Linked DNA regions of Gemmatimonas sp.. The protein of the gene in region 1 binds, or shares a complex with, the protein of each later gene. Links are inferred from orthologs where the notes say so. Each region holds a gene or a part of one and is shown in the gene's direction. Other genes may lie near its edges.

Region 1 (6,105 bases):
ATCCCACGATCACCCTCGTGGAGCTGTTGCAGCAGATTCGTGAATCGGGATTGCCTCTCGTGCTCACTGATACCGACGGCCGCGTGTCGGGGGTCGCGAATCTGCCCTTCGACGAACCGCTCGACGGCGAACGCACGAAGGCCTTCATGCGCGAGCTCGACCGCCGAAACGCGCCCATTCTGCAGCCCGGCTCGACTGGTGTGCACTACGGTGACAGCCCGATGGTGCGCGGACTGCAGGTTATTCCTATCCTCCAGGCCTTCGGCATTGGACTGCTCGTCGCATTCGGTGTCTATGCGTTGATTGAACGCGGACGCGCCGATCGCGAGAAAGTATGGGCCGGTATGGCGCGTGAGGCCGCCCACCAACTTGGCACGCCGCTCTCGGCGATGGCCGGCTGGCTCGAACTGCTGCGGGACATGGTCACCACCGCGACCGCCACCCGCGCCGTCGATGCAATGGAGCAGGATCTGCAACGCCTTGAACGGGTGTCACATCGTTTCGAGCGAATCGGTCGTCCGCCGCGCGACGAGCAGGTGGATTGCGCTGAGCTGGTCGATCGGCTGGCCTCGTACTTCGCAGCGCGCGCGCCCACGCTGGCGCGCACCGTGCGCATTCGGAGCGAGCACCCCGAGGGGCCGCTCATGACGCGCGGCGACAAGGTGCTCCTGGAGTGGGTGTTGGAAGTACTGATCAAGAACGCGATGGACGCCCTCGCTGGTCGTGATGGAGAAGTCGTCGTGTCGGCCATTCCGCTCCCGGAGGGGGGCGTGCGCATTCGCGTGCAGGACAACGGCCCCGGCATTCCCCGCAAATTGCGCAAGCGCATTTTCGACGCCGGCTTCACCACGAAGGATCGCGGCTGGGGTATCGGCTTGTCGCTCGCGCGTCGCATCGTGCAGGAGAATCACGAAGGCAAGCTGATGCTCGCTGACACCGACCGCGGAGCGGCGTTCGACGTTATCTTGCACGCATGACGACGACGGGTTGGTCCGGTTCCCTCTTTGACGCGGTGCCCTCGGCACCTGCGCTCGATCTCGAAGCGCTGACGCGAAGCCTTAATCCCGGCCAGCGCGAAGCCGTGTTTCATGACGATGGTCCGGCGCTGGTGCTTGCCGGGGCCGGCTCCGGCAAGACCCGCGTGCTCACCACGCGCATCGCCCGACTCATCGGCGATCGCGGCGTGGCGCCCCACGAAATCCTCTCCGTCACGTTCACGAACAAGGCCGCCGGCGAGATGCGCGCCCGTATCGCCAAGTTTCTCGGGCACGAACCGAAAGGCATGTGGTGCGGCACCTTCCACGCCCTCGGCGCGCGCATGCTGCGCGGCGTGGCCCCGATCGTGGGACGCGAGCAGAACTTCACGATCTACGACGAAGACGACACCATCGGTGCCGTCAAGCGCGTCATGGAACGTCGCAAGCTCAGCCCCACGCAGTTCGCCCCCAAGGCCATTCTGAGCGCGATCTCGAGTGCCAAGAACGCGCTCGTATCTCCGAGCGAATACGCGCGTACGGCCCGTGACACCTTCACGACGGCCGTCGCCGGCGTGTACACCGATCTCGAACACGCCCTGCAGCAGGCCAATGCCGTCACCTTCGACGACTTGCTGGTGCTACCCGTTCGTGCGCTCGAGCAGGATGAAGCGTTGCGGGCGCACTATCAGCGGCGCTTCAAGTACGTGCTCGTCGACGAGTATCAGGACACGAACGCGGCACAGTTCCGATTCGTCCAGCTCATGGGCGGCGGATATCGCAACGTGATGGTGGTCGGCGATGATGACCAGTCGATCTACGGATGGCGCGGCGCCGACATCCGGAACATCCTCGACTTCGAGCGCGCCTTTCCCGGCGCGCGCATCGTGCGCCTCGAGGAAAACTACCGCTCCACGCCGAACATTCTCGCGCTCGCCAATGCCGTTATTGCCGAGAACACGGAACGGCGCGGCAAGACGCTGCGCGCCACACGGCCGGCTGGCGAGACGGTCACGCTCGTGGAAACGCTCGACGAGCGCGACGAAGCCGACTTCATTGCCGATACCATCACCGCACGCATGTCGCGCTCCGATCTTTCGCGGCGCGATTGCGCGGTGCTCTATCGCACCAACGCGCAGAGCCGCGCGATCGAAGACGCGTTCCGTCGTCGCAACATCCCGTACCGGCTCGTCGGCGCCGTCCGCTTCTACGATCGTCGCGAAATTCGCGACATCATGGCGTACCTCAAGCTCGTCGCGAATCCAGCCGATGACGAGGCATTCCGCCGCGCCGTGAACGTGCCCAAGCGCGGCTTGGGCGATGCCACGATCACGCTGCTGGTCGAGCGCGCGCAGCGGGATGGCGTCCCCTTGCTCACCATCGCCTCGCGCATCGATGTCGTGGCGGAGCTGCGGCCCGCTGCGCGGACGGCGCTGGCCGATTTCGTGTCACTCGTGCAGCGCCTGCGGAACGCGGCCGTCGATTCCGCGGTCGACGAGCTGCTCCGCGATCTTGCCGCCTCGATCAAGTACGCCGACCACCTGCGCGCCGAAGGTCCCGAAGGTCAGGAGCGCATCGAGAACGTGCGCGAACTGATCGCCGGTGCCGCTGAAGTCGTGGCCGATGAGGGCGGTGAAGTGGGACTCACGCCGCTCGATCACTTCCTGCAGTCGTCGACGTTGGTAGCCGGGATCGACAAACTCGACCCGAACGCCGATGCCGTCACTTGCATGACGATGCACAACGCGAAGGGACTCGAGTTCCCGCTCGTGTTCGTCTCGGGTCTGGAGGATGGGTTGTTCCCGCTGGCACGTGCCGCCGAGGATCCGAGTCAGCTCGAAGAGGAACGCCGACTGTTTTACGTGGGCATCACGCGTGCCGAAACCAAGCTGTACCTCACCTGTGCCGAGCAGCGTCGACGCAATGGCGAGATGATGTTCTCGATGCCGTCACGCTTCCTCAAGCAGGTCACGATCTCGCTGGCGGAACGTCAGAAGACGGCGCGCGCCAAGACCGAAGGACGCGGTGGCTTCGCGTCCATCGGCGGCACGCAGTCCTCACGCGACAGCGACGATTCGTGGGGACGCAGCAGCTACAGCGCCGGCGGCGGAGGCGGTGCCAAGCGCTCAGGTGGTCAGTACGGCAGCGCGTCGTACGGTGCGGGCAGCACAGCCTTCGGAAAGAGTGCTGGTGCATTCTCGACGCCGGCGCGACGCGACCGCCCCACCGAGCCGGAAGACGAGTCGCAAGATGCGCCGATGTTCGCCGTCGGTGAGAAGGTGCGTCACGCGAAGTTCGGATCGGGCACGATCGCAGAACTCACCGGCAGCGGGCGTGACCTGAAGGTGCGTATTGATTTCGAAGACGAAGAGATCGGCCGGAAGACTCTGGTGCTGGCGCAGGCCAAACTCGAACGCGGGTGGGAGTAGTTGTCGGTCTCCAACGAAGATGTGCTTCATGTCGCGCAACTCGCGCGCTTGGCAATCGACGACGCGCGGCTCCCCGGGCTCGTCGCGGAACTGAATGGCATTCTGCAGCACATGGATGCCCTGCAGCAGGCCACCATCCCCCAGGAACTCGCTGAACGCGACGTGGCGGGGATGCCGCTGCGTGACGACGGCGCGCCGCCGGTCGCGCTCCAACGCACGCGGGAGGCGTTCGCGCCAGCGACGCGTGAGGGCTTCTTTCTGGTGCCGCGTCTGGCGACGCATGGTGACGTCGGTTCCTCCGCCGAGGACGACGCATGAACGTGGAGTCGCTGAAGGCGCACTCGGTCGAAGCGGCTTGGGCGCAATACGATGCCGTTGATGCCGGACCGACCGGACTGAACGCGTTCCTCTCAGTGGACCGCGAAGGATCGTTGGCTGCTGCCACGTCGGTCGCGACGCACGCAGGGAATAGCGACCTCGCCGGCGTCCCCGTCGCGATCAAGGACAATCTCGCGACGCTCACGCTGCCGACCACCTGCGGCTCGCGCATTCTCGAGGGGTACGTCAGTCCGTTCGAAGCAACCGCAGTCAGGAAGCTGCGAGACGCCGGTGCCATCGTGATCGGCAAGACGAACATGGACGAATTCGCCATGGGATCCTCCACCGAGAATAGCGCGTACGGCCCCACGAAGAACCCAGTCGATCGCTCGCGCGTGCCCGGCGGTTCCTCCGGTGGTTCGGCCGCGGCGGTCGCGGCGGGCGTCGTCCGCCTCGCGCTCGGCTCCGAAACCGGTGGCTCCGTACGCCAACCGGCGGCGTTTTGCGGCATCGTCGGCGTGAAGCCCACGTACGGTCGCGTCAGTCGTTTCGGACTCGTCGCCTACGCGTCGTCACTCGATCACGTGGGCGTGTTCGCCCGGAACGTGTTCGACGCGGCACTCGGGGTGGAGATCATTGCCGGACACGATCCCTCCGATGCCACCTGTTCGGCGCGTCCGGTGCCCGCGTTACGGCAGTCAGCCGTTGTTGCCGACAGCGCCCAACCGCTGGCGGGTCTCGTGGTGGGTCGTCCGGTCGAGTACTTCACCGAGGCACTCGATCCCCGTATTCGCGCGCAGTGCGACGCGTCATTCGATCGCTTGCGGTCGCTCGGCGCCGAGGTGCGTGATGTGTCGTTGCCCCACACGTCGCTCGCGATTCCCGTGTACTACGTGCTCGCGCCGGCCGAAGCGTCCAGCAACCTCGCGCGCTACGACGGCGTTCGCTACGGAAAGCGTGCCGCGGCCGACGGTCTACGCGAGATGTACGAGCGCACGCGGTCCGGCGGTTTCGGCGCCGAAGTAACGCGTCGGATTCTGCTTGGCACGTACGTGCTCAGTGCGGGCTACTACGACGCCTACTATCGCCGCGCGCAGACGGTACGCACGCTCATCACGCAGGATTTCGAACGCGTCTTCGCCGAGGGGGTGCACGTGCTCTTCACACCCACCGCGCCAACCCCGGCATTTCGCATCGGTGAGGTGTCCGATCCATACGATATGTATCTCAGCGACATCTACACCGTGACGGCCAACCTCGCCGGCATCCCGGCGATGTCGCAGCCCATCGGCCTCGTCGATGGCCTCCCCGTTGGTGGCCAGTTCATGGCGGCGCGTTTCGATGAGGCCACCATGTTCAAGGCGGCGGCCGCGCTCGAGCATACAATGGCTCAGGGGGGTGGCGCATGAGCACTGCATCGCCAAGCACCGGCACGCCCATCGACTGGGAGCTCGTGATCGGACTCGAAGTACACTGCCAGCTCAAGACACGGAGCAAGATCTTTTGCGGCTGTGCAACGTCGTTCGGCGAGGCACCCAACACCAATACCTGTCCGGTGTGCCTCGGCCTACCGGGAGCGTTGCCGGTGCTGAATGCGCACGCCGTCGAACTCGCCACACGCGCCTCACTCGCGCTCGGCTCCACCGTGCACAACACCTCGGTATTCGCGCGCAAGAATTACTTCTATCCCGACTTGCCGAAGGGCTATCAGATCTCGCAGTTCGATCAGCCCATCGCGACCGGTGGTACCATCGTTGTCGATGACACCGCCACGCCTCCTCGCGCGATCCGCGTGCATCGCGTGCACATGGAAGAGGATGCGGGAAAGTCGGTGCACGATCGCTTCCGCGACGCGACCGCGATCGACCTGAATCGCGCCGGCACGCCGCTGATCGAAATCGTGTCGGAGCCGGAGATTCACTCGGCGGCCGATGCGGTGAGTTATCTCCGCCGCCTCAAGCAGATCCTCGAGTACACCGAAGTCTCCGACGCCAACATGGAGGAAGGCTCGCTCCGCGTGGACGTGAACATCTCCATACGCCCGCGCGGCGTGGAGACACTCGGCACCAAGACCGAAGTCAAGAACCTCAATTCGTTCTCGTCCGCTGAGCACGCCGTCGAAGTGGAGTTTGCGCGGCAGTGTGCCATTCTCGAGAGTGGTGGTCGCGTCGAGCAGCAGACGTTGCTGTACGACGAGAAGCGCAATCAGGTGCGCTCCGCGCGCAGCAAGGAAGGCAGCCACGACTACCGCTACTTCCCGGAGCCGGATCTTCCGCCGCTCGTGCTGGTCGACGAGTTCGTGCAGCGTCAGCGTGAGGCGCTTCCGGAGTTGCCGGCCGCCAAGCGCGAGCGCTTTGTAACGCAGTACGGTCTCGGCGCGGCCG
Region 2 (5,911 bases), on another replicon or contig:
GCACGAGCCAGAGCGACGGCTCGACATCGATTGGCACGAGATGGCGGGAGAGCGTTTCATTGTACGCCTTGCGATGGAAGGCACCGATCGTCGCGGCCTGTATGCCGACGTGGCGGCGGCTGTAAGTGCTACCGGCACGGACATCAAGAGTCTGGAACTGAAGACGATCGATGGCCGGGTCACGGGCTCGGCGATGGTCGAGGTCGAGAACCTCGCGCATTTGGAGCGCATCATGAAGGCCGCGCGTCGCGTGAAGGGCATCGCGGCGGTGTCCCGACGCGAAAAGATCACGGCCGAGGAGTAGGCGGCGGGCTCGGCCGCAGGGCGCGCGCCGCTACCCGAAGAAAAGCCGATCCCGCTATATTGCGACTATGTCAGCCCCGTTTCGACTCCAGAGCCCCTTCGCCCCTGCCGGTGATCAGCCGCGTGCGATCATCGAACTATCCGAGGGGCTAACGCGCGGCGACCGCTTCCAGACGCTGCTCGGCGTCACCGGGTCTGGCAAGACGATGACGATGGCAAACGTCATCGCGCAATGGGGGAGGCCGACGCTCGTCCTGTCGCATAACAAGACGCTGGCGGCGCAGCTGTACGGAGAGCTCAAGTCGTTCTTCCCCACGAACGCAGTCGAGTACTTCATCTCGTACTACGACTACTATCAGCCGGAGGCGTACGTCCCCTCGAGCGATACGTTCATCGAGAAGGATGCGAGCATCAACGAGGATATCGATCGACTCCGCCTGCGGGCCACATCCTCGTTGATGGAACGCGATGACGTCGTCATCGTGTCGACGGTGTCGGCCATCTACGGCCTCGGCGATCCGGTGTCGTATCGCGAGCGCATGGTGGCGCTGTCCCGTGGACAGCAGATCGCGCGCGACGACATTCTGCGGGCACTGGTCGGCATTCAGTATCTGCGAAACGATGTCGCGTTCGATCGCGGGACGTTTCGCGTGCGTGGCGACACGGTGGAGATCTATCCGGCGTACGAGGAGCAGGCAGTGCGCCTCGAGCTGTGGGGTGATGAGATCGAGCGCATCTCCAAGATCGACCCGCTCACCGGCGAAACGATTTCGACGCTCGAGCGGATGGCGATCTACCCGGCCAAACACTTCATCACGAACCGACCCACGATCGAGCGGGCGAGTATCGCCATTCGCGAGGAGCTCGCCGAGCGCTTGGCCGAGCTACGCACGCAGGGCAAGTTGCTGGAAGCGCAGCGGCTCGATCAGCGCACGAACTTCGATCTCGAAATGCTGGCGGAAATCGGTACCTGCGCCGGCATCGAGAACTACTCGAGGCACATCAGCGGGCGCGCGGCCGGCGAACGACCAGCCTGCCTGCTCGATTACTTCCCCGACGACTACCTCGTTGTGGTCGACGAGTCGCACGTGTCGCTGCCACAGATTCGCGGGATGTACAACGGCGATCGCGCGCGCAAGCTCACGTTGGTTGACTACGGATTTCGGCTACCCAGTGCGCTCGACAATCGACCGCTGGTCTTCGACGAGTTCATCCAGCTGGTACCGCGGCTCGTGAATGTCTCGGCGACGCCTGGGGAATTAGAGCTGCAACTCTCGGAAGGCGTGGTCGTCGAGCAAGTCATCCGCCCCACGGGCCTCCTGGACCCAGTCCTGGAAATTCGTCCGGTGAAGGGGCAGGTGGACGATCTGCTTCACGAGATTCGCATTCGCGAGCGCAAGGGCGAGCGGGTGCTGGTCACCACGCTCACGAAGCGGATGTCGGAAGATCTTACCGATTATCTGCAGCAGGTGGGTGTTCGGGTGCGATACATGCACTCCGATATCGACGCCATCGAGCGCATGGAAATCGTGCGTGGGTTGCGCCTCGGTGAATTCGATGTGTTGATTGGCATCAACCTGCTCCGCGAAGGGCTCGACATGCCCGAGGTATCGCTGGTGGCGATTCTTGACGCCGACCAGGAAGGCTTCCTGCGCAGCGATCGGTCGTTGATCCAGACGATCGGACGCGCGGCACGCCATTTGAACGGTATGGCGATCCTGTATGCCGACCGCATCACCGGGTCGATGCAGCGTGCCATCGACGAAACCGATCGCCGTCGGACGATTCAGCGTGAGCACAACGAGAAGAACGGGATCACCCCGCACGGCGTCCTGAAGAGCATCGATGATGTCCGGTTGATTACGCGGGTCGCCGATGCGCGCGCGCCGCACGAGGAGGCCACTCCGACCACCAAGCGATTGGGTGCCGAGAGCGCACCGCGGTCGCGTGAGGATTTGCAGACGCTCGTGGGGGAGCTGGAAGTCGCCATGCGCGAAGCGGCGATCGCCCTCGATTTCGAGGCAGCAGCTCGACTGCGCGACCAGCTCTTCGAAGTCCGCACCGCGCTCGGAGAGAAGCCGGAACAGGCGCGCGGCAACACGGCCGCTCCCAAGCGCCCCCCCGGTAGCGCACCGATGCGGCGCGCCGGAGGCAAGCGTGGCCGCTGACTCGCTCGGGTACTTGCTGGGGCGAGGCGCTCCGCGGGCCCCGGATCGGGATTCGCTGGAGGCGTGGGGGCGGGCACTCGGGGCGGTACTTCCGCGTCCGGTCGTAATCACGCTCGAGGGTGACCTCGGAGCGGGAAAGACCACACTGGTGCGGGCGATTTGCGTCGGGATCGGCGTCTCCGCCATCGAGGCGGTGACGAGTCCGACATTCTCGATCATCCAGCAGTATGACGCGCCTCGAGGCCCGGTGATCCACGCCGATCTGTATCGCTTGCGGTCGGACGCGGAACTGGAGATGCTGGGGTGGGATGAGGTGGTCGAGAGCGCGCCGGTCCTGCTGGTGGAGTGGCCTGATCGCGCCGTGAATACGTTGCCGCGTGACAGGATTCACGTGGTGCTCGGTCATGATCCGGAAAACGCGAATCGACGGTTACTCCGCATTCACGCGCCGACGATGCGCTGAATCTGCCGGTATGTCGGGATCGGGGTCGCGCCGGTGACCGTCCGGCGGACGTCGTCGTCATGGAATGGTGGAGCACCGCATGTCGGTCGGTGTCTCCCGCATCCCTCGCATCATCGCCATGCCCGTCGCCGGCCTACGCGTCTCGTACATTCGTCTGGCCGAAGTGATCTCGGCGTTGACATATGCGCTCGATCTCACCGAGGGACAGCGACCAGGTCACACGCTCCGGACGGCGCTGATCGCGATGCGGCTCGGTCGGGAGTTGCATCTTGATGACGAGACGATGGGAGCGCTGTACTACGCGGCGCTCTTGAAGGATTCCGGGTGTTCCAGCAACGCCGCACGCATGTCGGCGCTGTTCGGCAGCGACGATCAGGACGTGAAGCGCGACATGCGTCTGGTCGATTGGCACGATCGCTGGAGGCTCGCGATGCGTACCGCGAAGAACTGCGGCGTCGGTCGGAATCCGCTCGCCCGCGTGTCGCACTTCTTGCGTATCGCGCGCACGCCGTCGATGACGCGTGAAATCATCCAAACGCGATGCGAACGCGGCGCGCAGATCGCGCTCGTACTCGGATTCCCGGGGGCCACGAGCGAGGCGATCGCCCATGTCGACGAGCACTGGTGTGGCCTTGGTCATCCGGTCGGACTGGCGGGTGACGAGATCCCGTTGCTGTCGCGCATCTTGTTGATTGCGCAGACGCTCGAGGCGTATTGGAGTGAGAACGGTATCGATGCCGCGATCGACATGACTCGTCAGCGGCGAGGCCGTTGGTTCGATCCGCGACTCGTCGATCTCGTCGCTCCGTGGAAGCGCGATCGTACCTGGTGGGCTGTGCTCGCCGATAGCGCGAACCTCGAACAGGCGGTACTGACGCTCGAGCCGGGTGGTATTCCACTGCACGCCACCGACGAACGGCTCGACAGCATCGCGTATGCCTTTGCCGCGGTGATCGACGCCAAGACGCCGTACACCGCTCGGCATTCAACGAACGTCGCGCGCTATGCGGTGGGAATCGCCATGTCGATGGGGGCCGACGCCGACATGTGCCGTGATACCCTCCGTGCCGGCCTGTTGCACGATATCGGCAAACTAGGCGTCTCGAATCGAATTCTCGACAAGCCGGCCAAGCTCACCGACGAAGAGTTCGGGGAGATCCGGAAGCATCCGCGATGGACATGGGAGATCCTCGAGCGCGTCAGCGCGTTCAACGGATTCGCCCAAGAGGCCGCGCAGCATCACGAGCGACTCGACGGCAAGGGGTACCCCTGGAAGCTGGATGCCTCGCAGCTCGGACTGCTGTCGCGTGTACTGGCGGTGGCCGACGTGTATGAGGCGCTCACGGCCGATCGCCCGTATCGCGCCGGGTTGGAGGTGCCGGTCGTACTCGACATCATGCGTCGAGATCGGGGTACCGCCTTCGATAGCCAGGTGTTCGACGCAGCGGCGGCGCTGGCCGAACGCGGCACCTTCGCGGTGCTTGCTGAGGGACGTGAGGACCCGTTCCCCCAACTCCGTCAGGAGCCCGCCAAGTTTACCCGGATTGCCAGCGTGGCGTAGCGATCAGTCCCGGGGGGAACGCTGGCCGCGACGGCGCGTACTCGGCGCCGACTTGACGCGACGGAGGGCTGGGGATCGTTCGGTGGGCGCGCTAGACTCTGTGTATGTCCGCACGCGTGTTCCCTCAAGAGTCATTGGCGTTCCCGTCTGCACGGTTGCTCGTGCTCGAGTCCTCGACGACTGCCGGCTCGGTGGCGCTCATCGCCGATGGAGCGCTTGTCGCGATGCACCCCGTCGCCATGGGTGCCGGGCGTGAGGATCAGCTCTTCCCGGCGGTTCAGGCGCTTCTGAAAGCGGCCGACATGCAACCGCAGCATCTCACGGGCGTCGTCTGCGGAGAAGGCCCGGGAAGCTTCACGTCGTTGCGCATCGCGGCGTCGCTGGCGAAGGGGCTGGCCCACGGAGCGTCGCTGTCGCTGTTCGCCGTGTCATCGCTGCTCCTCGCGGCGGCGGACGCAAGCGACGCGCTGCCGGCCGGCCCCGCGGTGGTACATGGAGATGCTCTGCGAGGCGAGCGTTACGTCCTCGACGTCAGGTTTGACGAAAATCGCCGTGTGCAGGCGCAGTCTGCGCTCCAGCGCATGACACTGGAACAGCTCGACATGCACGTGGCAGGACGTCCTCGCCTAGCCGTGCTCTCGTCGCCCGTGGCGGAGCTCGAGACTCAGGTCGTAACACCGTGGTCAGCGCACCTGTTGCGGGTGGTACCGCACGCGTGGACCCGTGTCGTACCGTTGGAGAGCTGGGAGCCACAGTATGGGCGCCTGGCGGAAGCGCAGGTGAAATGGGAAGCGTCGCACGGTGCGACATTGCCCTCCCTCGGCGTTTCATGACTACGCCACTTCTCGCGATCCGGCCCACCAAGGCCGATGATGTGCCGGCGATGGCGTCGATCGAAGCGCTCGCGTTCAGCGACCCCTGGCCGTCACGGTCGTTTCACGAGCTCTTGGTGCATCCCTTTTCGCGAATGATGACCGCCGTCGATGCGTCGGGTGGAGTCGTTGGATATTGCATCATGCTGCAGGCCGCCGACGAGGCGGAGATCGCCAATATTGCGACGGCCCCTGGGATGCGCCGACGGGGGGTCGGGGCCCGGCTGCTGGACGATGCGATCGCGGCGGGGACTGACGCCGGGGTCGCCGCCATGTTCCTTGAGGTGCGCGAGTCAAACGCAGCCGCTCGCGCGCTCTATTCGTCCCGTGGATTTGCGGCCGTCGGGCGCCGCCGAGGGTACTACCGACACCCCGTCGAGGACGCCCTTGTGCTGCGTCGCGACGCCATGGCGTCCGAATAGCCCCGCGTGCGGCTTTCGGGTTTGGTTTGGTCAGAGGACCCTCCTAGCTTATCCGACACCCATTACCATCGTACTTCGAGGAGGCACCATGAGTCGCAGCCTGAACAAGGCCATTTTGATTG

What was found.
Region 2: the proteins of RMP10_RS10990 (region 1) and uvrB are in contact, whole or in part, in a crystal structure (PDB 7EGT), measured with the Thermus thermophilus proteins. The link is inferred for Gemmatimonas sp. from one-to-one orthologs. Residues at the interface, in WP_096412145.1 of Thermus thermophilus: His654, Arg656, Phe657, Gln666, Asp668, Glu669, Lys680, Arg681, Leu682, Ser683, Lys685, Tyr686, Ala687; in WP_096411307.1 of Thermus thermophilus: Glu23, Leu25, Arg26, Asp27, Gly28, Glu29, Arg30, Phe31, Arg55, Glu326, Asp327, Phe328, Glu379, Ser382, Gln383, His398, Gly400, Arg401.

The regions. Positions count from the first base shown.
Region 1 is NZ_JANPLK010000042.1:62,355-68,459, forward strand. What follows is about bases 574-3,688. They hold RMP10_RS10990 (UvrD-helicase domain-containing protein), read left to right. Parts: upstream 574-973; coding sequence 974-3,403; downstream 3,404-3,688. Other genes in these bases: RMP10_RS10985 (HAMP domain-containing sensor histidine kinase), read left to right, coding at 574-977; RMP10_RS10995 (Asp-tRNA(Asn)/Glu-tRNA(Gln) amidotransferase subunit GatC), read left to right, coding at 3,404-3,688. Outside these bases: more of RMP10_RS10985, read left to right, coding at 1-573; more of RMP10_RS10995, read left to right, coding at 3,689-3,721; Asp-tRNA(Asn)/Glu-tRNA(Gln) amidotransferase subunit GatA, read left to right, coding at 3,718-5,130; Asp-tRNA(Asn)/Glu-tRNA(Gln) amidotransferase subunit GatB, read left to right, coding at 5,127-6,105. UniProt on the Escherichia coli protein: A helicase with DNA-dependent ATPase activity. Unwinds DNA duplexes with 3'-5' polarity. Translocates on single-stranded DNA with 3'-5' polarity. Initiates unwinding more efficiently from a nicked substrate than double-stranded DNA.
Region 2 is NZ_JANPLK010000043.1:129,288-135,198, reverse strand. The notes cover bases 1-2,921. They hold uvrB (excinuclease ABC subunit UvrB), read left to right. Parts: upstream 1-371; coding sequence 372-2,471; downstream 2,472-2,921. Other genes in these bases: tsaE (tRNA (adenosine(37)-N6)-threonylcarbamoyltransferase complex ATPase subunit type 1 TsaE), read left to right, coding at 2,461-2,921; RMP10_RS11790 (bifunctional (p)ppGpp synthetase/guanosine-3',5'-bis(diphosphate) 3'-pyrophosphohydrolase), read left to right, coding at 1-304. Outside these bases: more of tsaE, read left to right, coding at 2,922-2,934; RMP10_RS11775 (HD domain-containing phosphohydrolase), read left to right, coding at 3,014-4,495; tRNA (adenosine(37)-N6)-threonylcarbamoyltransferase complex dimerization subunit type 1 TsaB, read left to right, coding at 4,600-5,328; rimI (ribosomal protein S18-alanine N-acetyltransferase), read left to right, coding at 5,325-5,789; ssb (single-stranded DNA-binding protein), read left to right, coding at 5,878-5,911. UniProt on the Escherichia coli protein: The UvrABC repair system catalyzes the recognition and processing of DNA lesions. A damage recognition complex composed of 2 UvrA and 2 UvrB subunits scans DNA for abnormalities.